3 regions of the Streptacidiphilus jeojiensis genome follow, and region 1 is predicted to be linked to each of the others. Evidence: riboswitches for the same ligand, from Rfam matches in the RefSeq annotation. Region 1 holds a riboswitch; each other region holds the start of a gene.

Region 1 (7,474 bases):
GTACGGCGGCCAGTTCCAGGGCGGGTTCGACCAGCGAGCCGATCGGCGGCCGCCCCAGGTCGATCAGCGCCCCGAGGACGGCCTCGCCGTCGAACCTGGTGCCCCGGCGCTCCCACGCCGCCGCGGACTCCGCGAGCCGGCGCAGCGCCAGCGCTCCGTCCCCCCGGGCGACCGCGATCAGGCCCTGGACGTGGCACATCCGGGCGACCAGGGTGTCGGGGAAGTCGCTCGCGGCGACCGGCTCCAGCGCCGCCGCCCTGAGCTGCACCTCCGCCTCGGCCGGCCGGCCGGAGCGGGCCAGTGCCTCGGCCAGCAGCAGCCGGGTCCGCGGTCTGCTGACCGGCGCCTCGGGAGCCAGCGCCAGTTCCAGCTCGTCGGCGGCCGCCTCCGGGCAGCCGGTGGCCAGGGCGAGCAGGCCGAGGTCGTGGTGGACCAGTGCCTGCAGCTCCGCCAGCCCGGTGAGCTCCGCGATCGCCCTGGCCTGCTCGCAGGCGGTCCGGGCCTCGGCGGTGCGGCCCAGTCTGCGCAGCGCCGAGGCCCGCGCGCAGTGCGTGCCCACGGTGTTGCGGAGCAGCCCGTTGGGGACGACCAGGGCCAGGCAGCGGTCGGCGAAGTCCAGGGCCCGGTCCCACTCGCCGGCCGCGGCGGCCGCGCTCGCCGCGTTCATCATGCAGCCGTAGGCCAGGTCCGGGCGCCCGGCCCGCCCCGCCGAGGCCGCCGCGGCCACCAGCGGCCCGTAGCTCTGCACCAGCCGTCCGGTGCGGATCAGGGCATGGCCGCGGGCCGAGCCGATGTCGTGGGCCAGCAGGTCGCCCGGGGCGCGGTGGCCGGTCACCTCGGCGACCTGCCGCAGGATCCGCTCGACCTGGTCCGGGTCGCCCGCGACGGCCTGGGCCCAGGCCAGCCCGGCCAGGGCCTCCGCCCTGGCCTCCGGGTCGTCCTGCGGAGCCCGGTCGAGCAGGTCCAGCGCGCTGAGGTAGGAGCGCCGCGACTCGCGCGGGTGGCAGACGCCGCCGCGGAGCCAGTGCCCGCGCCGCAGCCAGGCCCGGGTCAGCGCCGGGCCGTCGGAGGGGGCGAGCTGCTCCACGGCCCGCTCGAAGGCCTCGTCGGAGCTGGGCAGCCGCCCGCGCCAGGCCTCCACCTCGGCGAGGTCCAGCAGGATCTCGACCGAGTCCGGGGCGAGCTCGCGCGCCTCGCGGAGGAAGGCGGCCGCCTCCGGCAGGGCGCAGACGGCGCGGGCCGCCGCGGCCGCCTCGGCGAAACGGGCGCCGGCCGGGCCGTCCTGTCCGGACAGCCGCAGGTGCCGGCCCAGCTCGGCGGCGGAGCGGGCGCGGCTCGCGCTGCGTGCGGTGCCGGTGCCGGTGGCCGCCGACCGGGCCGCTCCGGCGGCCAGCACCTCGGCGAGATCCGCGTGCAGCGCGCTGCGCTCCGGCGCCGGCAGGTCCGCGTAGCAGGCCTCGCGCAGCAGTGCGTGCCGGAAGCCGACCCCGGCCGATGCCTCGGAGTAGACCAGCAGCCCGGAGCCGAGGGCCTCCCCGGCCGCGCGCCGCACGTCGGCCAACGGCAGCGCGGCCAGCTCCGACGGTCTGAGCTCGCGTCCGGCGGCGGCCAGGTAGTCGGTCAGCCGGCGCGCCCCGGGGCCGAGCCGCTCGCAGGCGGCGCGGACGGCGCCGCGCAGTCCGGCCGGCAGATCCGCACCGCGCAGGGCGACCCCCTTGGCGGTCTCGACCGCGAGCAGCGGGTTGCCGTCGGCGACACGGGCGATCCCAGACGCCTGATCCTCCGTCAAGTTGCCCTGGCAGAGCGCGATGCGACGGATCGTCGGCAGCGGCAGCGGGCCGAGTTCGATCTCCCGGCCGAGGCTGCCCGAGGCGCGCAGCGCCGCCACCGCGGCGTCCAGTTCGGGGCGTCTGGGCATCCGCCGGCAGGTCGCCACCAGCAGCGCGGGCAGCTGCCCGGCGATCCGCCGTCCGACGTAGGCGAGCAGTTCCAGGCTGGACGGGTCGGCCCGGTGCACGTCCTCCAGGACCAGCAGCAGCGGCTCCGCGCGGACGGCCCGCAGCAGCGCCTGGGTGGCCCGTTCCAGCTGCCGGATCCGCTCCGTCCTGGGATCGATCAGCGGGTCGGCCCTGGTCGGATCGTCGACCAGCAGGCCCAGCGGGTCCACCCACAGGGCGAACGGGGCGCCCCCGCCGGGGCCGCCGGCATAGCCGGTCAGGGTGCGGGCGCCCTCGTCGGCGGCCAGCTGCCCCAACTCCTGGACCAACCGGGTCTTGCCCATCCCGCCGTCGCCGCTGAGCAGCAGTACCGAGCCCCGTCCGGCGGCGGCCTCGCGCCAGGCACTGGTCAGCGTCGCGGTCTCCTCGGCCCTGCCGATGAGGCGGGACCGCCCGGTGCCCGGTCCGGTCGGCCCCCGGGCGGCGGCCCGCAGCCTCCGGGCCAGGGCGGCCGTCTCCGGTCCGACGCCGGTGTCCAACTCCTCGGCCAGCTGCCTCCGCAGCCGTGCGTAGGCCTCCAGGGCCGCGGGGGTGTCGCCCGACTCCGCCAGCAGCGCCATCAGCGTCCGTGCGGCGGCCTCGTCGAAGGGGAGCAGCGCGACCTGTCGGCGGACGGCCGCGATCGCGGCCGGGAGGTCCTCCTCCTGCCGGTAGCGCTCGGCCAGGGCCGAGAGCGCGGCGGACAGCCGGACGGCGTGCTGTTCACGGGCCTCCACCGCCCAGTCCTGCCCGAAGGACGGCAGCAGCTCGCCCCGGCAGAGGCCGACGGCGTCCGCCGGCCGTCCCAGGTCGACCAGGCGCCGGAACTCGTCCAGGTCCACGGTCAGCCCGTCCCGGCACAGGCCGACGCTGCCGCGGTCCGCGGTCAGCTGCCGGGCTCCGGCCGGGCCGAAGGCCGTGCGCAGGGCCCAGACGGCGCTGCGCAGGCTGGCCCTGGCGGCGCTGTCCGGGGCGTCGGGCCAGAACCGGGCGGCCAGGCGCGGCCGGGGCTGCGGCCCCGGGTGCAGCGCCAGCCAGGCCAGCAGCTCGCAGGCTCGTCCGGCCGGTAGTCCGATCCGCTGCCCGTCGAGCTCCGCTTCGAGCTCGCCGAACAGCCGGATGCTGAGCGCCACCGTTTCAGCGTACCCGCGTACCCGCCGGTCACCTGGGGCTTGACGGTGGATTGACGGTGCCGGCGCAGGGTGGGGGCCGGAGGAAGGGAGAGGGCGATGAACACCTTGCAGACGGCTTCCGGTTTCGACACCGAGGCGCTGCGGCGCGGGGTCGAGGAGCGGGACGCGGCGGCCCTGATCGGCCTGTACGCCGATGACGCGGAGTTGTTCCTGGTCGACCGGCAGTCACAGCCGAGCAGCCCGCGGTCGCTGAAGGGCCGCGAACAGATCGCGGACCACCTGGAGGAGATCAGCGGCAGGGACATGACGCACACCCTGGAGCGGGTCCTGGTCGACGGCGGGCACGTCGCCTTCCTGGAGTCCTGCCGCTACCCGGACGGCGTGCGGGTGCTCTGCTCGGCCGTGCTGGACCTCGGCGACGACGGACGGATCGTCCGGCAGACCTGCGTGCAGGCCTGGGACGAGTGACGAACGACGAGTGACGAACGACGAGTGGCGAGAAGGAAGAGAAGGGACGCGATCATGAAGCAGACCGAGCACCGCGATTTCGCCGCACCCGACGAGGTCCGCCGGTTCGACCACGGACGTGCGGAGATCCTCACCGTCGAGGGCGCCGCCATCGGCCGCCTGGTGCTGCAGCCCGGCTGGCGCTGGTCCACGGACGTCAAGCCGATCGCCGGCACCGAGTGGTGCGAGGCGCCGCACTTCCAGTACCACGTCTCCGGCACCCTGCGGATCAGGATGGCCGACGGCACCGAATTCGACGCCACGCCCGGTCAGGTCACCGCGCTGCCCTCGGGACACGACGCCTGGGTCGTCGGGGACCAGGAGGTCGTAGTGGTGGACTGGATGGGCGCGCTCGACTACGCCCACGGGGCCTAGCGGCACCTGGCGGCACCGCGGGGCACCGGTCTCAGGCCCGGTGCCCCCAGCGGTGCTCCACCTTGGCCAGCCGCCAGTAGGCCAGCGCGCAGGCCCAGACGGCCACGAACAGCCCGACGATGACGAAGCCGACGTTGTTGAGGTTGACCGCGGAGATCCAGTTGCTGACCGGATCGTCCAGCCCGAGCTGGTCGTGCAGCACCCCGACCAGCTCGATCGTGCCGATCAGGAACGCGACGGCGATGGAGAGGCCGGTGATGGTGAGGTTGTAGTAGACCTTGCGTACCGGGTTGGAGAAGGCCCAGTGGTAGGCGAAGTTCATGAAGGTGCCGTCGAGGGTGTCGAAGAGGCTCATCCCGGCGGCGAACAGCAGCGGCAGGCACAGGATGGCGTACCAGGGCAGGCCCGCCGCCGCGCCGGAGCCGGCCATGACCATCAGGGTGACCTCGGTCGCGGTGTCGAAGCCGATGCCGAACAGCAGGCCGACCGGGTACATCTGGCCGGGGCGGGTGATCGACTTGGTGAGCCGCCCCAGGATGCGGTTCATGAAGCCGCGGCTGTCCAGGTGCTTCTCCAACTCGTGCTCGTCGAACTGCCCCTGGCGCATCGCCCGGAACACCCGGTGGATGCCGAACAGGGAGACCAGGTTGAGCGCGGCGATCAGGTAGAGGAAGCCGCCGGAGACACTGGTGCTGACCACGCCCAGGGCCTGGTGGGTGCTGGAGGAGTCGTTGGTCAGGGTGCCGGCGAAGCGCGCCCCGGCGGCGATGCCGGCCGCCAGCACCACCACGATGGTGGAGTGGCCCAGCGCGAACCAGAAGCCGACCGAGATCGGCCGCTTGCCGTCGGCCATCAGCTTGCGGGTGGTGTTGTCGATGGCGGCGATGTGGTCCGCGTCGAAGGCGTGCCGCATGCCCAGGGTGTAGGCGGTGACGCCGAGACCGAGACCGAAGACCTGCTTGCCCACGGTGTAGTGGTGCGGGGCGACCATGACGGCCAGGATCCCGAAGGCGACGACATGGAGCGCGGCGATCACCGCCATCAGCCCGCCGGTGCGGATCCAGTCGCGGCGCTCCCAGCGGAGCACGGGCGTGGTCGGTATCGCGGTTGCCGGTGCGGTCGCGCCGGTCGGCGGGGTGGGGATTCCGGGCATGGACATATGGGGGCAGCCTCTCCAGCACCTCGTGGACAGTGAGTCGTGCGGTGCCGTGGCCGGTCTCCTGGCTGACGGGTATGACACCTCCGTCCCCGGCCTTCCCAGGCGCGCGGGCGCGCCCAGTGGCCGCCTGCTCCCCGGTCGAGGAGCAGGTGCGGTGCGGAGATTTCCCGATCACAGTGGCGAGGGCCGCTCCGGTCTGGGACCCCTGAGGGCCCGTCACCGGTCTTCCCGAACACCACGGCTGAACCACCGTAGGCGGGCGGAGGCAGATCAACAAGCCTGCACAGCTGTGCAGGTGTTGCATCTCACTCGGGTTCTGGGGTGGAGTGGGGCGCATGCATCTGGTTCCGGAGGAGCGCGCGCACCGGCGCACCATCGACGAGCACACCGTCTGCGAGGCCATCGAGGGCATCGGCGACACCGCCAGGATCGCCGAGTGGTCCTCGCGGTTCGCGCTGCTGGGGGAGCCGGGGCGGCTAGCCCTGCTGCTGGCGGTGCACCACGGCGGCCCGATCGCCGTCACCGACCTGGCCATCGCCACCGGGATCTCCGACACCGCGGTGTCCCAGATGCTACGGCTGCTGCGGGCCTCGGGCACGGTCACCCCGCACAAGGACGGGCGCATCGTCCGCTACCGGCTCAGCGACGCCCGCACGGCCGCACTGCTGGACTCGCTCGGGGCCGCCGCCCAGGGGTGACCCGAGGGGCCGACCTGAGGGGCCGGCCCGCAGGGCTGACCCGCGCCGCAGTTGTCCCCGGATCGTGGACAACTGCGGCGGGTCGGGCGGTCTCAGCCCTCCTGCTCCTCCTCGACGCTGCGGTTCCACTCCCGCTTGGAGGACTGCCAGCCGTCCTCGTCGTGGCCGGTCCGCCAGTAGCCGGAGATGGACAGCCGGTCCAGCGGGATGCTCCGCTCGACCCGCAGCAGCCGGCGCAACTCCTTCACGAAGCCGGCCTCGCCGTGCACGAACGCCTCGGGGAGGCCGGCCGGGAAGTCCAGCGCGGAGACGGCCCGCACCAGGGGCTCGCCGATCCGCTCGGCGCCGCGGTGCAGCCAGGTGATCTCGGCCTCGCCCGGGGTGGACAGCTTCTGCTCCTCCTCGGGGCCGGCCACCTCGACGAAGACATGGGCGGTGGCACCCTCGGGCAGCTGCTCCAGGGCGGCGGCGATGGCCGGCAGCGCGCTCTCGTCGCCGGCCAGCAGGTACCAGTCGGCGTCGGGGGACGGGGCGTAGCCGCCGCCGGGGCCGCCGAAGTGGATCTCGTCGCCGGGTCGGGCCTGCGCGGCCCAGGGCCCGGCCACGCCCTCGTCGCCGTGGTGGACGAAGTCCACGGTCAGCTCGCCCGCCTCCGGGTCCCAGCGCCGCACGGTGTAGGTGCGGGTCACCGGCCAGTCCTCGCGCGGGAGTTCGGCACGGATCACGGCCAGGTCGAAGGGGTCCGGATAGACCACGCCGGGGCGCGGGAACTGGATCTTGATGTAGTGGTCGGTGAGTCCGCGGGTGGCGAAGGCCGCCAGGCCCTCGCCGCCGAGGACCACCCGGATCATGTGCGGGGTGAGCCGCTCGACGCGCTCCACCCGGCCGCGGTGGGTCTGCTGTGGACGACGCTCCGGTCGGCCTGCCATAAACACTCCCTGGGGATTTCGAACCTGTGACCCCCATAGTGCAGGGGAGGACCCGGCGATCCCGGAAACCTTACCTTTCCAAGCCTTTGCGAGCTGCCCCGTTATGCTGCGACGGCATGATCACGGTCCCCTGAAGGAGGCTCCTCCGTGGACCAGCTCGCGGCCCTCGGGCCGTTCTTCGCACTCGACACCCACCATCGGGACGAACCTGCCCGTCCGCCGTGGCAGGAGCTGCGCACCCTGGTCGAGGATCCGGCCGTGCTGCGGGAGCGGGTGGACGGCGTCCGCGGCCACCTCGCCGCCGCCGGTGGGCAAGCCGTCGCGGTCGTGGAGCTGCGGGTGGCCGCCTCGGTGACCCAACTGGGCCTGACCGCCAGGCTGGTCTCGCCGACCCTGGGCGTCGCCGTGCTGTCCGGCCGTTGGCCGCGCCCGGCTCTGGACCTGGCCCGCTGGCAGCCGGTCCCCGGCGGGGCGTTCCCGCTCTCCTTCGACGCCGCCGCCTTCGAGCCCGGGACGCCGGACGACCTCCTTGCAGGCCCGGTCCGGGAACTGGTCCTGGCCACGGCCGGACTGTCCGTCAGCCCGAAGGTGCTGTGGGGCAATGTCGCCTCCGCGGTCAACGGCGCCGCGACCGTGCTGGCCGGGGCGCGTCCGGAACTGGCCGCCGAGGCCCGGGCCGCGGCCGCGTTGCTGCTGG
Region 2 (7,474 bases), on a different contig from region 1:
TCATGACTGCCACCGGTAGCCGCGCGGGGTGACCATCCGGTCCGCGACCGTGCGCGAGGCGGTGTTGCCGACCACCACGACGGTGGTCATGTCGACGGTGCTGACGTCCAGTTCGGCCAGGGTGGTGACGGTGTGCCACTCGTCGGCGCGGGAGATCGCATGGGCGACCCCGACCGGGGTGTCCGGCCTTCGGTGCTCGGCCAGCAGCGACAGCGCCTTGGGAAGCTGCCAGTCCCGGCCCCGGCTGCGCGGGTTGTAGAAGGTGACCACCAGGTCGGCCTCGGCTGCGGCGCGGACCCGGCGCTCGATGACCTCCCAGGGGGTGTGCAGGTCGGAGAGGCTGATCGAGACGTGGTCGTGCCCCAGCGGCGCGCCCAGCAGCGAGGAGGCGGCCAGCGCGGCGGTGACCCCGGGGACGCCGACCACGTCGATGTCCGGGCCGGCCTCGGCCAGAGCGGGGGAGGCCATGGCGTAGACGCCCGCGTCGCCGCTGCCGATCAGGGCGACGGCATGGCCCTGCTCGGCCAGGCGTACGGCACTGCGGGCGCGCTCCTCCTCGGCGCCGAGGCCGGTGGCCTCGATCCGGGTGCCGGGGCGCAGCAGGTCGCGGATCTGGTCGACGTACTGGTCCAGGCCGACGATCACCGACGCCCGGCGCAGTTCCTCGCGCGCCCGCGGGGTGAGCAGGTCGCGCGCTCCCGGGCCGAGCCCGACCAGCGCCAGCCGTCCGCGCGGCGACTTGCGGACCACGGCGACGGTGGCCATCGCGGCCCGGCCCTCGGGGGCGGACTTCCGCTTGGGCACCAGCAGTTCGCCGCCGCCGAGCAGCGCCGCCGCCTCGGCCACGCTGGGCGTGCCGACGGCCGCCTGCGGGGCGGGCGAGGGGTTGGGGACGGCGACGGCTGCGAGCGCCTCGGCGGGGTGGGCGACCAGGTCCACGCCGAGGGCGGCGGCGGCCGCGAGCAGCCCCGGCTCGTCGGCCTTGGCGTCCACGGTGGCCAGGTAGCTGACGGAGTGCCGGCTCAGCCCGGCGTCGGCGAGGGCCGCCTCGACCAGCCCGAGCACCTCCTCGGTCGGGGCGCCGCGGCTGGCGCCGACGCCGACGATCAGGCTGCGCGGACGCAGCGTCACCGTCGCTGGCCCGGCGGCCTCGTCGATGCGGTCGCTGATGACGACCACCGGTGCCTCCGACGGTGCGTCAGGCGTCAGGTTCGGCGGCAGGGCGGGCAGCGGGTGGACCGCGTCGGACACCAGCCGGACCGGCGCGCCGTCCAGCAGCGCGCGGCTCACCGCGGCGAGTTCACCCTCGACGTGCAGTCCGAGGGTGTCCAGGCCGGGCAGGCCCATCGCGTCGGTGGCGGTGGTCAGCACCGGCTGCGCGTCCAGGGCTTCGGCGACCCGCTCGGCCAGCCGGTTGGCGCCGCCGTCATGGCCGCCGACGAGCGACACCGCGAAGTGCCGGGCCTCGTCCACGCAGACCACCCCGGGGTCGCCGTGCTTGTCCGCCAGCAGCGGGGCGATCAGCCGCACGGTGGCGCCGGTGGCCAGGAAGCACACCAGCTGCTCGCACTCGGCCCAGGCCCGGGCCACCGAGGCGGCGACGGTCTGCTCCTGGTAGAGGGTGCAGCCGCCCAGCGCCCCGGCGAGTTCGGCGGCGGCCGAGCGGCCGGCCGACGTCGCTGCGATCAAGCCGATCACTGTTCATCTCCTGACGATGGATCAAGTCGGTTGCCCCAGAGGACGAAAATCGGATTGGTGGCGGCCAGGCGGACCACTCCGCCGGGCAGCGGGGCCAGCCGTGACGACTGCAGCTGCACGCCCTCGGCGGTGAAGCCCGCTGCGAGGAGTGCGGCCCGCACGGCTGGGATCCGGTCCAGGGCGGCCAGCGTCACCACCACGGTGCGCCGGGCGCGCTCGGCGCAGGCGGCCACGATCTCCGGCAGATCCGTGCCGCCGCCGCCGACGAACACCGCGTCGGGCTCCGGGAGTTCGGCGAGGACATCCGGGGCGGCCCCGTGTACCACGAGTACATCGAGACCATGCGCCGCTGCGTTTGCGGTGACCCGCTGCACTCCGTCCGCTGCCTTCTCGACCGCGACCACGGCCGCGCCGAGCCGGGCGCACTCGACGGCCACCGAGCCGCTGCCCGCGCCCACGTCCCAGACCAGCTCGCCCAGCCGCGGTCCGAGCCGGGCCAGCGCCAGGGCACGGACCTCGGCCTTGGTGACCATGGAGTCGCGGTGCTCGAAGGCGTCCTCGGGCAGTCCCCAGCCGCCCTCGGCGGCGTCAGCGCCCCCGGCGACGGCACGCATCGCACCGGGGCGCTCGGCGCCGGGGCCCAGGCTGAGCACCACATGGACGCCGGGCCAGTCCCGCGCAGCGGCCTGTTCCGGCGTCACCTCCTCGATCCGCTCGCTGTCGGCGCCGAGGTCGGTCGCCACCAGCAGCCGGCGCCGCAGCCCGGGGACGGCGGCCAGCGCCGCCCCGATCTCAGCGGGCCCGGCGCCGGGCGCGGTCAGCACGGCGACCTTGCGGTGCGCCCGGCAGACGTTCAGCGCGGTACGCGGGTCACGGCCGTGGGCGCTCACCACCACCGCGTCGTCCCAGGGCAGACCCACCCGGGCGAAGGCCTCCGCGACGCTGCTGACGCCGGGTCGGACGTCCAGCGCCTCCGGGCCGAAGCGTTCCGCCAGGGCGCGGACGATACCGAAGAACCCCGGATCGCCGGAGGCCAGCACCACCACCGGACCGGCGCCGTCGTCCAGCGCGGTTGCAGCCGCGTCCAGCGCCGGTGCCAGCGGACCGAGCGCCACCGCCCGCTCCGGCGGTACCCCGGCGGCGTCCAGGTGCCGTCGCGCGCCCAGCACCAGCCCGGCGCCGGCGACCAGCGCAGCGTGCGCCGCGGCCTGCCCGGCACCGAGGACGGTGATGCGGTGCCGGAACGGGCGCCGGTGCCGGTCCGTCACGAGGCGCCGCTGCCGCGCAGGGCGCGCCGGGCCGCCAGGTCGGCCTTGCGGAAGGTGTGGAAGTGGCCGGGGTGGTAGAGGTGCGACCGGGTCCCGGTCGCCGCCAGCGCCGGGCCGACCAGGAACAGCGTGTGCTTCCACAGCCGGTGCTCCTTGACGGTCGCCTCCAGCGTCTCCAGCGTGCCGTAGAGCACCAGCTCGTCCGGCCAGGTCGCCTGGTAGGCGACCACGACCGGGGTGTCCAGCGGGTAGCCGCCCGCGGTCAGCTCCTCCACCAGCTGCTTGGTGCGCGCGGCGGAGAGGAAGACCGCCATGGTGGTGCCGTGCCGGGCGAAGTCGCGCACCTCCTCGCCGGGCGGCATCGGGGTCTTGCCCCCGCCGAGCCGGGTCAGGATGACGCTCTGGGCCACCTCGGGGATGGTCAGCTCGCGCTGGGCGATGGCGGCGACGGCGGAGAAGGAGGAGACGCCGGGGACGATCTCGGTCTCCAGGCCCAGCTCCCGGCAGCGGTCCAGCTGCTCCTGGACAGCGCCCCACAGCGAGGGGTCCCCGGAGTGGATCCTGGCCACCCGGCGGCCCTGTTCGGCGGCGCGCCGGTACTCCGCCAGTACGTCCTCCATCGGGACCAGCGAGGAGTCCAGGATCACGGCGTCCTCGCGGGCGTGCTCCAGCACCTCGGCCTGGACCAGGCTGGCGGCCCAGATCACGGTGTCCGCCTCGGCGATGGCCCGGGCCGCGCGGAAGGTGAGCAGATCGGCCGCGCCGGGGCCGGCGCCGACGAAGGTGACCTTGCCGGTGCTGCCGGCGGTGCCGTTGTCGGAAGTCGCAGCGGTACCGGTCACAGCTTGCCTCCACGGCGGGTGCGGGTCGCGGGCGCGATCAGGGTCGAGAGGTAGGGCAGCGGTCCGGTCAGCGGGTGTCCGGCCGGACGGATCCGCTCGTCCGGCAGGCCCAGCGCGGACCCCCAGACGGCGCTGCCGTCCCGGCCGGTGTCCCGCAGCGCGGCGGCGACCTGCTCGGCCAGCCGTCCGAACTTGTAGGCGACCACGGTGCCGGGCCCGGCCAGGGCGTCCCGCAGCACCTCGGCGCCGGCGGTCACCGGGACCAGCGTCAGCGGCTCGGTCCCCTCGGCCAGCACGGTGCCGCTGCGCGCGGCCAGGTCCTGCATGGCGGTGATGCCGGGGACGGTCTCCACCACCAGGCCGGGGACCAGCGGCGCCAGGGTCTGGGCGAGGTAGGTGAAGGTCGAGTAGACATTGGGGTCGCCGATGGTGGCGAAGGCGACGCTGCCGTGCTCCCGCAGCAGCTCGGCGACCCGGGTGCCGGCCGCGTCCCAGGCGGCCTCGCGGCGGGCCCGGTCCTCGCGCTCGTTCAGGGCGAAGACCACCCGCTCGACCTTGGCCGCGGCACCGGCGACATGGTGCAGCACCGTCGCCTCGGCCCGTCCGGTCTCACCGCCGTCCAGCACCGGCACGACCACCACGGCGGCCTCGCGCAGCACCCGGACCGCCTTGACGGTGACCAGTTCCGGATCGCCGGGACCCATCCCCACCCCGGTCAGTCGCGGCGTCACCACGGTGCGGGCAGGCGGCAGGGCACAGGGGCGCAGCAGCGCATGGCAGTAGTCCTCACTCGGGGTCCGCGCCCCGGATCGTGGTGTCGGCGGCCAGAGTTCCTGGCTCGGGGACGACCGCACCCGGTGCTCGGGCGCGCCGCCCGGTGACAGTGGCGGGACCGCGCCGGATTCGCACCGGACTTCCTCATCATTGCCGCCGTACAAGGCTCCAAAATCCCACCACGTGGCCCGTCGCCAGGTCAACCGGGGCGGCTGTGTCCTCGCCCACGCCCCGTTCCCCGCCGTTCTGACTGATCACCACCACCGGGAGTGAACGAACCGATACTCTCGGAAGAGTGCGGACCGGCGAGGCGGGCGGGGTGGACATGACCTTCAGCGTCCATGGCAGGCGAGTCGGGGAACTGCCCGCCGAGGTCACCGGCTTCGTCGGCCGGAGCGCCGAACTGGCCACCGTGGAACGGCTGCTGACGCAGGCCAGACTGGTCACCCTGACCGGCCCCGGCGGGGTCGGCAAGACCCGGATCGCGCTGCGCACCGTCGCCGGGATGCGCGAGCGCTATCCGGACGGCGTCTTCCTGGTCGAGCTCTCCGCCCTGCCCGAACCCGAACTGCTGCCCAGGGCGGTCTGCGCCGCGCTGGGGATAGTGGACCAGACGGCCCGTCCGCCGCTGGACTTCCTCACCGAGTACCTGGCCGACCGGACCGCACTGCTGGTGCTGGACACCTGCGAGCACCTGGTCGACGCCTGCGCCATGCTCGCCGACCTGCTGCTGCGGGACGCGCCGGGGATCGGCATCCTGGCGACCAGTCGGCAGCCGCTGGACGTCCCGGGGGAGCACACCCTGGTCATCCCCCCGCTGCCGGTCCAGGACGAGGGCCCGGACGGGGTCGGCGCGGTGGCGCTGTTCGCCCAGCGGGCGTCCGCGGTGCTGCCGGGCTTCGCCCTGGGCGACGGCAACCGCGCCGACGTGCTGGCGCTGTGCCGACGGCTGGACGGCATCCCGCTGGCCATCGAACTCGCCACGGTACGGCTCCGCGCCCTCCCGCTGGACCAGTTGGTGGCCCGGCTGGAGGACCGCTTCCGGCTGCTCACCGGCGGCCGGCGCACCGCACTGCCGCGGCACCAGACCCTGCGGACCACCATCGGCTGGAGCCACGAGCTGTGTACGGCCGAGGAGCGGCTGCTCTGGGCGCGGCTGTCGGTGTTCGCCGGCAGCTTCGACCTGACCGCGGTGGAACGGGTCTGCGCCGGCGGCGAGCTGGCCGCCGGCACGGTGCTGGAGCAGCTGATCGGCCTGGTCGACAAGTCGGTGGTGCTGCGGGTCGACTCCGAGGACGCCCGGACCCGATACCGTCTGCTGGACACCATCCGCGAGTACGGCGGCGAGTGGCTGGAGCAGACCGGCGAGGAGGCCGCGGTCCGGCACCGGCACCTGGCCCACTACCGGGCGATGGCGGGCGAGTTCCGGACCCGCTTCGCCACCGACGCGCAGCTGCCGCTGTTCCGCGCGCTCGGCCCGGAACTGGAGAACCTGCGCGCCGCGCTGCGCTTCCAGATCGATAGCTCCACCGATCCTGACCAGGCCCTGTCCTTCTGCACCGACCTGTGGGCCTTCTGGGTCTGCTCCGGGCTGCACGCCGAGGGGCGGCACTGGATCGACCTGGCCCTCGCCGAGCAGCCCGCGCCCACCGCGGCCCGGTCGCTGGCGCTCAGCCTCGGCGCCCAGCTGTCACTGTTCGCCGGCGACCACGACGGCGCACTGCCGGGCCTGCTGGAGGCGCTGGCGATCGCCGAGCAGCTGGACGACGACCGGCTGCGGCTGCACGCGCACCACTTCCTGACCCTGGCCGCGGGCTGGCGCGGCGACTACGAGCAGGTCGAGGCCCACACCCAGAAGATCTTCGAGTATCTGCGCCCCGGTGAGGACCCGGTCAGCGACGGCCTGATGATGGCGCACTGGGCCCTCAAGCACGTGACCACCGACCGTCCGGACAAGGGCGTGGAGATCTGCGACGCGCACCTGGCGGTGCTGGCCGCGGAGCCGGACGAGTGCTGGCTACGCGGCTTCCTGCTGCTGGTGAAGGCCCAGGCGCAGTTCGCCCTCGGCCAGTACCAGGAGGCCTCACTGACTGCCCGTCAGTCGCTGCGGCTGCGCACCGAGCTGGGCGACCGCACCGGGCAGGCGTATGCGCTGGAGGTGCTGGCCTGGGTCGCGGCGGCAGAGGGCCGGCACCGCCGGGCCGCCTGGCTGCTGGGCGCCGCCGCCGCGCTCTGGGAGCGGTCCGGGCTCCCGCTGAGCGGCGCCGTCGAGCTGCACGGGCCGCACGACACGGCGGTGCGGCTGATCGTCGCGGCCCTCGGCGAGCCGCTCCGGGCGGAGTGCCACCGGCAGGGGGCGTCCTGCGAGCCGGAGCGGGCTGTCGAGTTGGCCCTCTCGGAGGCGGACACCCCGCAGCCGGTGCAGAACGGGCCGGAGCAGCCGGCGCGGGCCCCGGGACCGGATCTGCTGACCCGCCGTGAGCGCGAGGTCGCCGCGCTGGTCGCCCAGGGCATGTCGAACCGTCAGGTCGCCGAGCGACTGGTGATCTCCAAGCGCACCGCCGACGCCCATGTCGAGCACATCCTGGCCAAGTTGGGCTTCTCCTCGCGCACCGAGATCGCCGCGGCCGTGGCCCGCTCGCAGGTCGTGGAGGGCAGCGTCTAGGTAGGTGCCGGCGCAGATCTAGGTATACCTGTTTCGGTCGGTTACCGATGCCCGGGCCGGGGCCCGCGGTCGATGCTGGAAGCACGTCGGGCCGCACCGGAGCCGGGTACAGCAGGGGGTCCGCAAGGGCCTCTGGGACCGGTACGGGGGGCAGCCCGGCGACCGTCACGGCATCCGCCGTTGCAGCAGGGGCTCCCCCGGTTCCACTGGCGGGGGGTGCCGTGGCG
Region 3 (7,474 bases), on a different contig from region 1:
CCGTACCGCCGAGGCGGGGGTGTCCAGGCCGACCGCGTTGCCGACCCTGGAGTGCTTGGTCGGGTAGGCGGTGAAGACCACGGCGATCTTCTTCTCGGCGTTGGGCTTGTGCTTCAGCGCCGCGTGCCGCAGCGCGATCCCGGCCACCCGGGCGGCCCGCTCGGGGTCGGCTGCGTAGACCGGGATGCCGTCCTCGCCCAGCTCCTTGAAGGAGAACGGGACGGTGATCAGCCGTCCGTCGAACTCCGGGATGGCGACCTGCATGGCCGCGTCCATCGGCGACAGCGCCGCGTCCGAGGCCTCCCAGGCGGCCCGGGTGGAGGTCAGACAGAGGCCCTGCAGCACCGGGATGTCCAGCTGGGCCAGCGCCCCGATGTCCCAGGCCTCCTCCGCGCCGCCGGCGCTGGCGTCGGCCGCCACCGTGCCACCGGAGGCCAGCACCGTGGCCACCACCGCGTCGCAGCGGCCCAGCAGCGCGAACAGCTCGGCGTCGGCGCCGCGCAGCGAACCGCAGAACACCGGCAGCGCATTGCCGCCGCGCGCCTCGACGGCGTCGCACAGGGTGTCCACGAAGGCGGTGTTGCCGGACAGTTCGTGGGCCCGGTAGAAGAGCACCCCCACGGTCGGGCGGCCCTCGACCACCGGACGCGAACCGCTGACCCCGTACAGCGGCATCGGCTGCGGCGGGGCGAAGCCCTCGCCGGTCAGCAGCACCGTGTCGGAGAGGAACCGGGCCAGCTCGGCCAGGTTCGCCGGACCGCCCTCGACCAGGTAGGACAGCGCCTCGGCGACCACCCCGGCCGGGACCGAGGACATCCCCATCAGCTCGGCGTCCGGCACCGACTCGCCGCCCAGCAGCACCGCGGGCACCCCGGAGCGGGCGATCGTGGCCAGCCCGTCCTCCCACGCCCGCCGGCCGCCCAGCAGCCGCACCACGACCAGGTCCGCGCCGGTGAGCAGCGCGTCCAGCTCCTCACCGGCCTCGACCCTGGTCGGGTTGGCGACCCGGTAGCCGGCGTCGGCGGCACCGGCCGCCAGCAGGTCGGTGTCGGAGGTGGACAGCAGCAGCACCGTCGTCACAGCAGGTACCTCTCCAGAAGTGGTTGGTTCGGTCACGGCGCACCCGGCGGCACGAACGGCAGCCCGTCCGGTACGCCGCCCTCGATCAGCCGCAGCAGTGCCGCGGTGTCGGCGTGTTCCTCGATCAGATCGCCCAGCCGGTCCAGCCGTTCCTCGCGGGCCGCCGCGAAGCAGGTGTCCGGGGCCGGTACGAAGCGGCGGCCGGCGGCCGCGGCGACCTCGCGCAGGAAGGCGCGGCGGAAGCCGTCGTTCTCCAGCGCGCCGTGCCAAGTGGTGCCCCAGACCGAGCCCTGGCGGACCCCGTCCAGCCAGGGCTCGCCGCCCTCGACGGCGGCCACCCCGTGGTGGATCTCGTAGCCGGCCACGGTCTCCCCGTAGGCCTCGCCGACCGGCCGGGCCAGCGTCTTGGCGGTCGCGAACTCCACCCGAACCGGCAGCAGCCCGAGTCCGGGGACGGCTCCGGCCCTGGACTCGACCTCGTCCAGGATGGTCCGCGCCAGCATCTGGTAGCCGCCGCACACCCCCAGCACCGGCCGCCCCTCGGCGGCGCGTGCGGCCAGCGCCGCGTCCAGGCCGCGCTCGCGCAGCCAGGCCAGGTCGGCGACGGTGGCCCTGGTGCCGGGCAGCACCACCAGGTCGGCGTCGGCCAGCTCCTCCGGCCGGGTGGCCCAGCGGACCAGCACCCCCGGCTCCTGGGCCAGCGCGTCGATGTCGGTGAAGTTGGACAGCCGGGGCAGCCGCACCACCGAGACCCGCAGCACCTCCTCGCCGGAGGCACCGCCGCTGGGCGCCCGGTCGACCAGTCCGGCCAGGTCCAACGAGTCCTCGGCGTCCAGCCACAGCCCCGGCAGCATCGGCAGCACGCCCAGGGACGGACGGTGCGTCAGCTGCTCCAGCATGTCCAGGCCCGGCTTGAGCAGCCGGACGTCGCCGCGGAACTTGTTGACGATCCATCCGGCCAGGTGCCGCTGGTCTTCTGCGGACAGCAGCGCCAGCGTCCCGTATATGGACGCGAAGACCCCGCCCCGGTCGATGTCGCCGACCACCACCACCGGCAGCGCGGCGGCGACCGCCAGGCCCATGTTGGCGATGTCCCGGTCGCGCAGGTTGATCTCGGCGGGGGAGCCGGCGCCCTCGCAGACCACCACGTCGTAGCGGTCGCGCAGATCGGCCAGGCAGTCCAGGGCGATCCGCAGCAGCGCCGGTTTGCGCTCGCGGTAGTCCAGCGCGCCGACCTCGGCGACCGGCTGCCCCAGCACCACCACCTGGCTGCGCTGGTCGGAGCCGGGCTTGAGCAGCACCGGGTTCATCGCCGCCTCGGGCTCGATCCGGGCCGCCGCAGCCTGCATCGCCTGGGCCCGGCCGATCTCGGCGCCGTCGGCGGTGACGAAGGAGTTCAGCGACATGTTCTGCGCCTTGAACGGCGCGACGGAGACCCCCTGCCGGGCCAGCCAGCGGCAGACACCGGCGGTGACCACGCTCTTGCCGGCGTCCGAGGTGGTACCCGCGACCAGCAGTGCCCCGTTCATCGGCGCCCCCTCCGTACCCCTGCGACCAGCGCGGTCACGCCGATAGCGAGCAGCCCCACCCGCCGGGACAGCCGGCAGGCCCGTTCGATGTCCGCGACCGCCACCGGCCGCGACCCAGCTCCGAGCACCGGACGGTGCTCCACCCTCGCGCCGTACTGCAAGGTCCCGCCCAACTGCACTCCCAGCGCGCCGGCGAACGCCGCCTCCGCCTGGCCGGCGTTGGGGCTGGGGTGGCTGGAGGCGTCCGCCCGCCACACCCGCCAGGCCTCCCCGCGGTGGTCCGGCCCCGCGGCGGCGACGGTCAGCAGCGCGGTCAGCCGCGCCCCCGGCCAGCCCGCCACGTCGTCCAGCCGGGCCGAGGCCCAACCGAACCGCAGGTAGCGGGGCGAGCGATGGCCCACCATGGCGTCCAGGGTGTTCACCGCGCGGAACGCCAGCAGCCCGGGGCTGCCCGCCAGCGCGCCCCAGACCAGGGCGTTCACCACCGCGTCGGCGGTGTTCTCCGCCACCGACTCGACCACCGCACGGGCGATCTGCTGCTCCGTCAGCTCCCGGGGGTCGCGTCCGCAGAGGTACGGCAGCCGCTCGCGCGCCGCCGTGAGGTCGCCTGCCTCTAGAGCCGCGCCGATGGTCCGCGCCTCCCGGACCAGGGACGCGCCGCCGAGCACGGTCCAGGTGGCCGCGGCCGTGAACAGCGCCGTTCCCGCCGGGGTGCGCCGCAGCGCCCGCTCGCCGCACCGGGCCCCAACCGCGACCGTGCCGACGCAGAGTGCCGTGAAGACCGCCCCGCTGTCGCGCCGGTCCTGCCAGAGCAGCCGCTCCAGCGCCCCGGCGGCCCGGCCGAACCCGGCCACCGGGTGCCCGCGCCGGGGGTCGCCGAAGGCGGCGTCGGCTGCGTATCCGGCTGCGAGCCCCAGGGCGGTCGTCGCCCGCACGGCCGTCAGCCGCAGGGCCGGGCGATGGCGGGGACAGCAGGCAGAGGTGGTGGCGGAGCAGAAACGCGCATGGCGGTGGATGTCCTCACTCAGGGTCCGCGCCCTGGATCGACGAACCGGGGGCGAGAGTCTCCTGGCTTCCGGATCGACACGCCCCCGGGCCTTCCCGCAGTGCCACCACCCGGTAGAGGGGGTGACCGCCGCCGTGGCCGTCGTTCGAGGGCGCTCCCCGGTGACAGTGGCGGGACCGCGCCGGACTGGGGGTCTCCCCCTTCACCGGCTTCCTCTCCATGCCTCCGTTTGGCCTGCTGATACCACCACGTCCGCCGACCGAGCGTCAACCGGCGGCGGCCCCGCCCGCGCAGTGCTCCAGCAGGTCGGCCACGCTGCCGCGGCCGTCCCAGCCGGGGTCACGGCCCGTCAGCGCCGCGCCCAGGCGGGCCCATCGCACCGGATCGGTGCCCAGGATCAGCGGCACCTGCTCGGCGAGTGTGGCGAGCGCCACCCGGGTGGCCTGCGGCAGGTCGTCGCGGACCAGCGCGCCGGACAGGTACATCAGCACCCGGGCGGCCGGGGCGGTGCGGATCAGCAGGTCCGCCCCGTCCATCCGGCCGGTGTCCAGGGCGCGGTCCAGCAGCTGCGCGACCATCCCGTCGCCCAGCTCGTCGAAGCCCTGCCCGGGTCCTCGCTCCGGCAGCCCGGCCGGCTCGGTGCCGGCCACCAGGGCGGTGTCCCGGAACGCGGGGCACCGCGCCAGGGTGAACCGCGCCGGGACCACGGCCAGCAGGTCGGCGGCGCGCACCAGTCCGCGGGCCAGGGCGGTGTCCGCGTACTCGGCGGCGTCCCGGCCCGGTCCCTCGGCGGGCGCGGCGGCGCAGAACTCGCGGAAGGTCGCGGTGACCAGCTCCGCGGTGTGGTGGCCGTAGACCCGCTCGGGCCGGGGCAGGCCGGCCGCGTCGCAGGCGTCGAGCAGCCAGGCCGGGGTGGTCCAGTTGGGCAGGTCGTAGGCGCCGGTGGCCAGCAGCGCGGCCAGCACCCCTGGGTCCTCCGGCAGCGGTGGCTGGGTGTCACCGCAGGCGCGGCGCAGCAGGTCCAGCGCCATCAGCGCGGACTCGGCGACCCGGGGCGGTGCGGCCCGCGCGGGCGCGGGCGCGACGGCGGTCAGCGGGCGCAGCTGTTCGAGCAGGGCCTCGGGGAGGGCGGGCAGCAGCGCGCGGACGTCCTGGTCCGGGAGCCGGTCCAGCAGGAAGGCCAGTACCCCGAGCACGTTCCGGCTCGGCGGGTACCACTCGTCCGGACCCGCGGCGGGACTGGGCCGGGCCGCGAGCAGGTCGGGCAGCGTCCCGCGGTAGCCGGAGAGCTGTTCCTGCAGACCGTGCCAGCGCTCGGCGTCGGCGCCGAGGAACTCGGCCACCAGGGCCCGGAGTTCGGCGGCGAGCAGCCCCTCCGGGTCGTCGGCCCCGGCCAGCATCCCCGGAACCAGCCGGGCCGGGCGCGCCACCGCGAGCAGTTCGGAGCCGAGTCGCGCGTCCAGGCCGCCGGCCGCCCGCGCCGCCGCGACCAGTCGGCCCAGCTGCGGCTGCCGCGGTGCGGCCAGCGAGGCCCGTACCGCGGCAGCCGCCCGCTCGGCCCGCTCGCGTTCCATCGACGACACCGGCCTCAGGCGGCGTTGTCCTTGCTGGCCGGCAGCTGCTTGGGCGAGCGGGCGGCGCGCAGCAGCTCGACGGCGGTCGGCACCGGCTCGACCGGCACCGGTCCCTGGAGCGGACCCAGGTGCGGACCGAGGTGCGGACCGAGGACCGGCCCGGGGAGCACCTGCCCCTGGACGACCTGGCTGAGTACGACCTGCTCACCGGGGCTGGTGGGCGGGCGGAGGAAGTGGTCCTCGAACCACGACATGCCCAGGATCATGAGCAGGCCGATCGGAGCTATGACGACGCAGAGTAGGACAGACATGGGCACCCCAGGCGGTCAGTGCTGCTGCGGTCTTCCGACTACCCCCGGATCCCAGCCTCGGCCACCGCTCCGCGTTCCGCATCTCGGGGAGTCCGCGCGCGACTGCGTACAGTCAGCGCACCGCCGCCCGGCCCCGGCTCAGTGCCGCCCGGAGACCACGTCGGCGACCCGGGCGATCGGCGAGGTGGTCGCCCGGCCGCCGCGCTCCTGCCGGTCCGCGGCGTGGTAGGCGGCGTACATGCCGTGCACGCCGATCCAGCGCAGCGGCTCCGGCTCCCAGCGCCTGACCCGGTGGTTCACCCAGGGGAGTGCCGTCAGCCCGGTGTCCCCGGAACCGGCCGGCGCGGACTCGCGCAGCACCAGGTCCCGCAGGGTCCTGGCGGCCAGGTTGGTGGTGGTCACCCCGCTGCCGACGTAGCCGCCGGCCAGGCCGAGGCCGGTGGCCGGGTCCAGCTCCACCGTCGAGCACCAGTCCCGGGGCACGCCCAGCACCCCGGACCAGGCGTGGTCGATCCGGGCATCGGCGGCGGCCGGGAAGAAGTCCACCAGGATCGCCCGCAGTTGGTCCACGGTCTTCTGCGCGGTCAGCCCGTCGTTGTCGGTGCGCGAGCCGAAGCGGTACGGGACGCCGCGTCCGCCCAGGGCGATCCGGTCGTCGGCGGTGCGCTGGGCGTACATGTAGGCGTGCGCCATGTCGCCCAGGGTCTCCCGCCCGGACCAGCCGACCGCCTCCCAGAAGGCCTCCGGCAGCGGCTCGGTGACCACCATCGAGGAGTTCATCGGCAGCCAGGACCGGCGTTCGCCGCGCAGCGCCGAGGTGAAGCCCTCGGTGGCCCGCAGCACGAACCGCGCCGACACCGTGCCCTGCGCGGTGACCGCCTTGGCGGGCGCGCCGGACCCGCCGGGGACGATCTCCTGCACGGCCGTGGACTCGTACACCGACACGCCCATCGCCTCGACCACCCGGGCCAGTCCGACCACCAGCTTGGCCGGCTGGATCCGGGCGCCGTGCGGGGTCCAGGTGGCGCCCAGGGTGCCGGCCACACCGATCCGCGCGGCGGCCTCGGCCGGGCTCAGCAGTTCCAGACCGGTCTCGCCGAAGGAGTGCTCGTTCTCGACGTACGCGCCCAGCCGCTCCAGCTGGGCCGGGGTGCGGGCGACCTCCATCATTCCGCCCTTGGCGATGTCGGCGTCGATGCCCTCGGCCGCGCACACCGCGATCACCTCGTCCACCGCGCCGTTCATCGCCTGCTGCATGGCGATCGCGCCCGGCTTGCCGTACCTGCGGGCGAAGACACCGCGTCCGGCGAAGCCGTTGTAGAGCCAGCCGCCGTTGCGGCCGGACGCGCCGTAGCCGCAGAAGCGCTGCTCCAGGACGGTGATCCGCAGGCTGGGATCGGCCTTCTTCAGGTAGTACGCGGTCCACAGACCGGTGTAGCCGCCGCCGACGATGCAGACGTCGGCCTCGGCCGAGCCGTCCAGCGGCCTGCGGGGGGTGGGGAGCCCGATGGTCGAGTACCAGAACGAGACACCGCCGTTGGCGGTGGCGGACGTGCCCACAGGTGACCTGCTTCCATGCTGCGGATAGTGCCCGGCACGCTACCGATGCCCCCGGACCTGCGGCAATGCGCACTCTGTCAGGGGCGGGCCGCGGACTCGGACACTCCGTCGGATGGCCGCGCACCGCTGGCGCGTGCCGTCGCGGGGTACTGGGATGGGTCGGAGCGGGTAAGGAACGCAACGGGTGAGCACCCGGTATCGGACCGACCTTGGGAGCGAGATGCGCTGGGGACGAACGGCTGTGCTGGCCACGGCCACGGCGGTGGGCGCGGGAGCTGCCGCGCTGGTCGCCGGACGGGTGGTCTCCGACTTCTCGGTCCGCCCGCGCGGCGCGGCCCCGGCCGCGGCCGGGGGGCTGCGGGTGCACTCGCTGGCCGCGGGCCGGGTCGAGCTGACCCGGTCCTGGGAGACCCA

What was found. A riboswitch is a leader RNA that binds a small molecule or an ion and turns the genes downstream of it on or off. The one in region 1 is predicted to bind cobalamin.
Region 2: linked by a shared signal. The riboswitch ahead of cobI (precorrin-2 C(20)-methyltransferase) and the one ahead of ABUW04_RS29260 (HoxN/HupN/NixA family nickel/cobalt transporter) in region 1 are both predicted to bind cobalamin.
Region 3: linked by a shared signal. The riboswitch ahead of ABUW04_RS36630 (cobalamin biosynthesis protein) and the one ahead of ABUW04_RS29260 (HoxN/HupN/NixA family nickel/cobalt transporter) in region 1 are both predicted to bind cobalamin.

The regions. Positions count from the first base shown of each region.
Region 1 is NZ_JBEUKS010000012.1:64,123-71,596, forward strand. Features, by position in the region: gene ABUW04_RS29245 (ATP-binding protein) at 1-3,109, opposite strand, end outside; gene ABUW04_RS29250 (nuclear transport factor 2 family protein) at 3,206-3,577, shown strand; gene ABUW04_RS29255 (cupin domain-containing protein) at 3,632-3,991, shown strand; gene ABUW04_RS29260 (HoxN/HupN/NixA family nickel/cobalt transporter) at 4,023-5,150, opposite strand; cobalamin riboswitch at 5,185-5,405, opposite strand; gene ABUW04_RS29265 (ArsR/SmtB family transcription factor) at 5,486-5,848, shown strand; gene ABUW04_RS29270 (siderophore-interacting protein) at 5,941-6,777, opposite strand; gene ABUW04_RS29275 ((2Fe-2S)-binding protein) at 6,925-7,474, shown strand, end outside.
Region 2 is NZ_JBEUKS010000019.1:112,100-119,573, reverse strand. Features, by position in the region: gene ABUW04_RS36690 (precorrin-8X methylmutase) at 1-4, opposite strand, end outside; gene cobJ (precorrin-3B C(17)-methyltransferase) at 1-1,698, opposite strand; gene cbiE (precorrin-6y C5,15-methyltransferase (decarboxylating) subunit CbiE) at 1,695-2,966, opposite strand; gene cobM (precorrin-4 C(11)-methyltransferase) at 2,963-3,808, opposite strand; gene cobI (precorrin-2 C(20)-methyltransferase) at 3,805-4,539, opposite strand; cobalamin riboswitch at 4,614-4,767, opposite strand; gene ABUW04_RS36665 (ATP-binding protein) at 4,878-7,247, shown strand.
Region 3 is NZ_JBEUKS010000019.1:96,872-104,345, reverse strand. Features, by position in the region: gene cobN (cobaltochelatase subunit CobN) at 1-1,080, opposite strand, end outside; gene ABUW04_RS36635 (cobyric acid synthase) at 1,113-2,609, opposite strand; gene ABUW04_RS36630 (cobalamin biosynthesis protein) at 2,606-3,544, opposite strand; cobalamin riboswitch at 3,649-3,857, opposite strand; gene ABUW04_RS36625 (hypothetical protein) at 3,882-5,189, opposite strand; gene ABUW04_RS36620 (hypothetical protein) at 5,204-5,500, opposite strand; gene ABUW04_RS36615 (NAD(P)/FAD-dependent oxidoreductase) at 5,639-7,060, opposite strand; gene ABUW04_RS36610 (alpha/beta hydrolase) at 7,281-7,474, shown strand, end outside.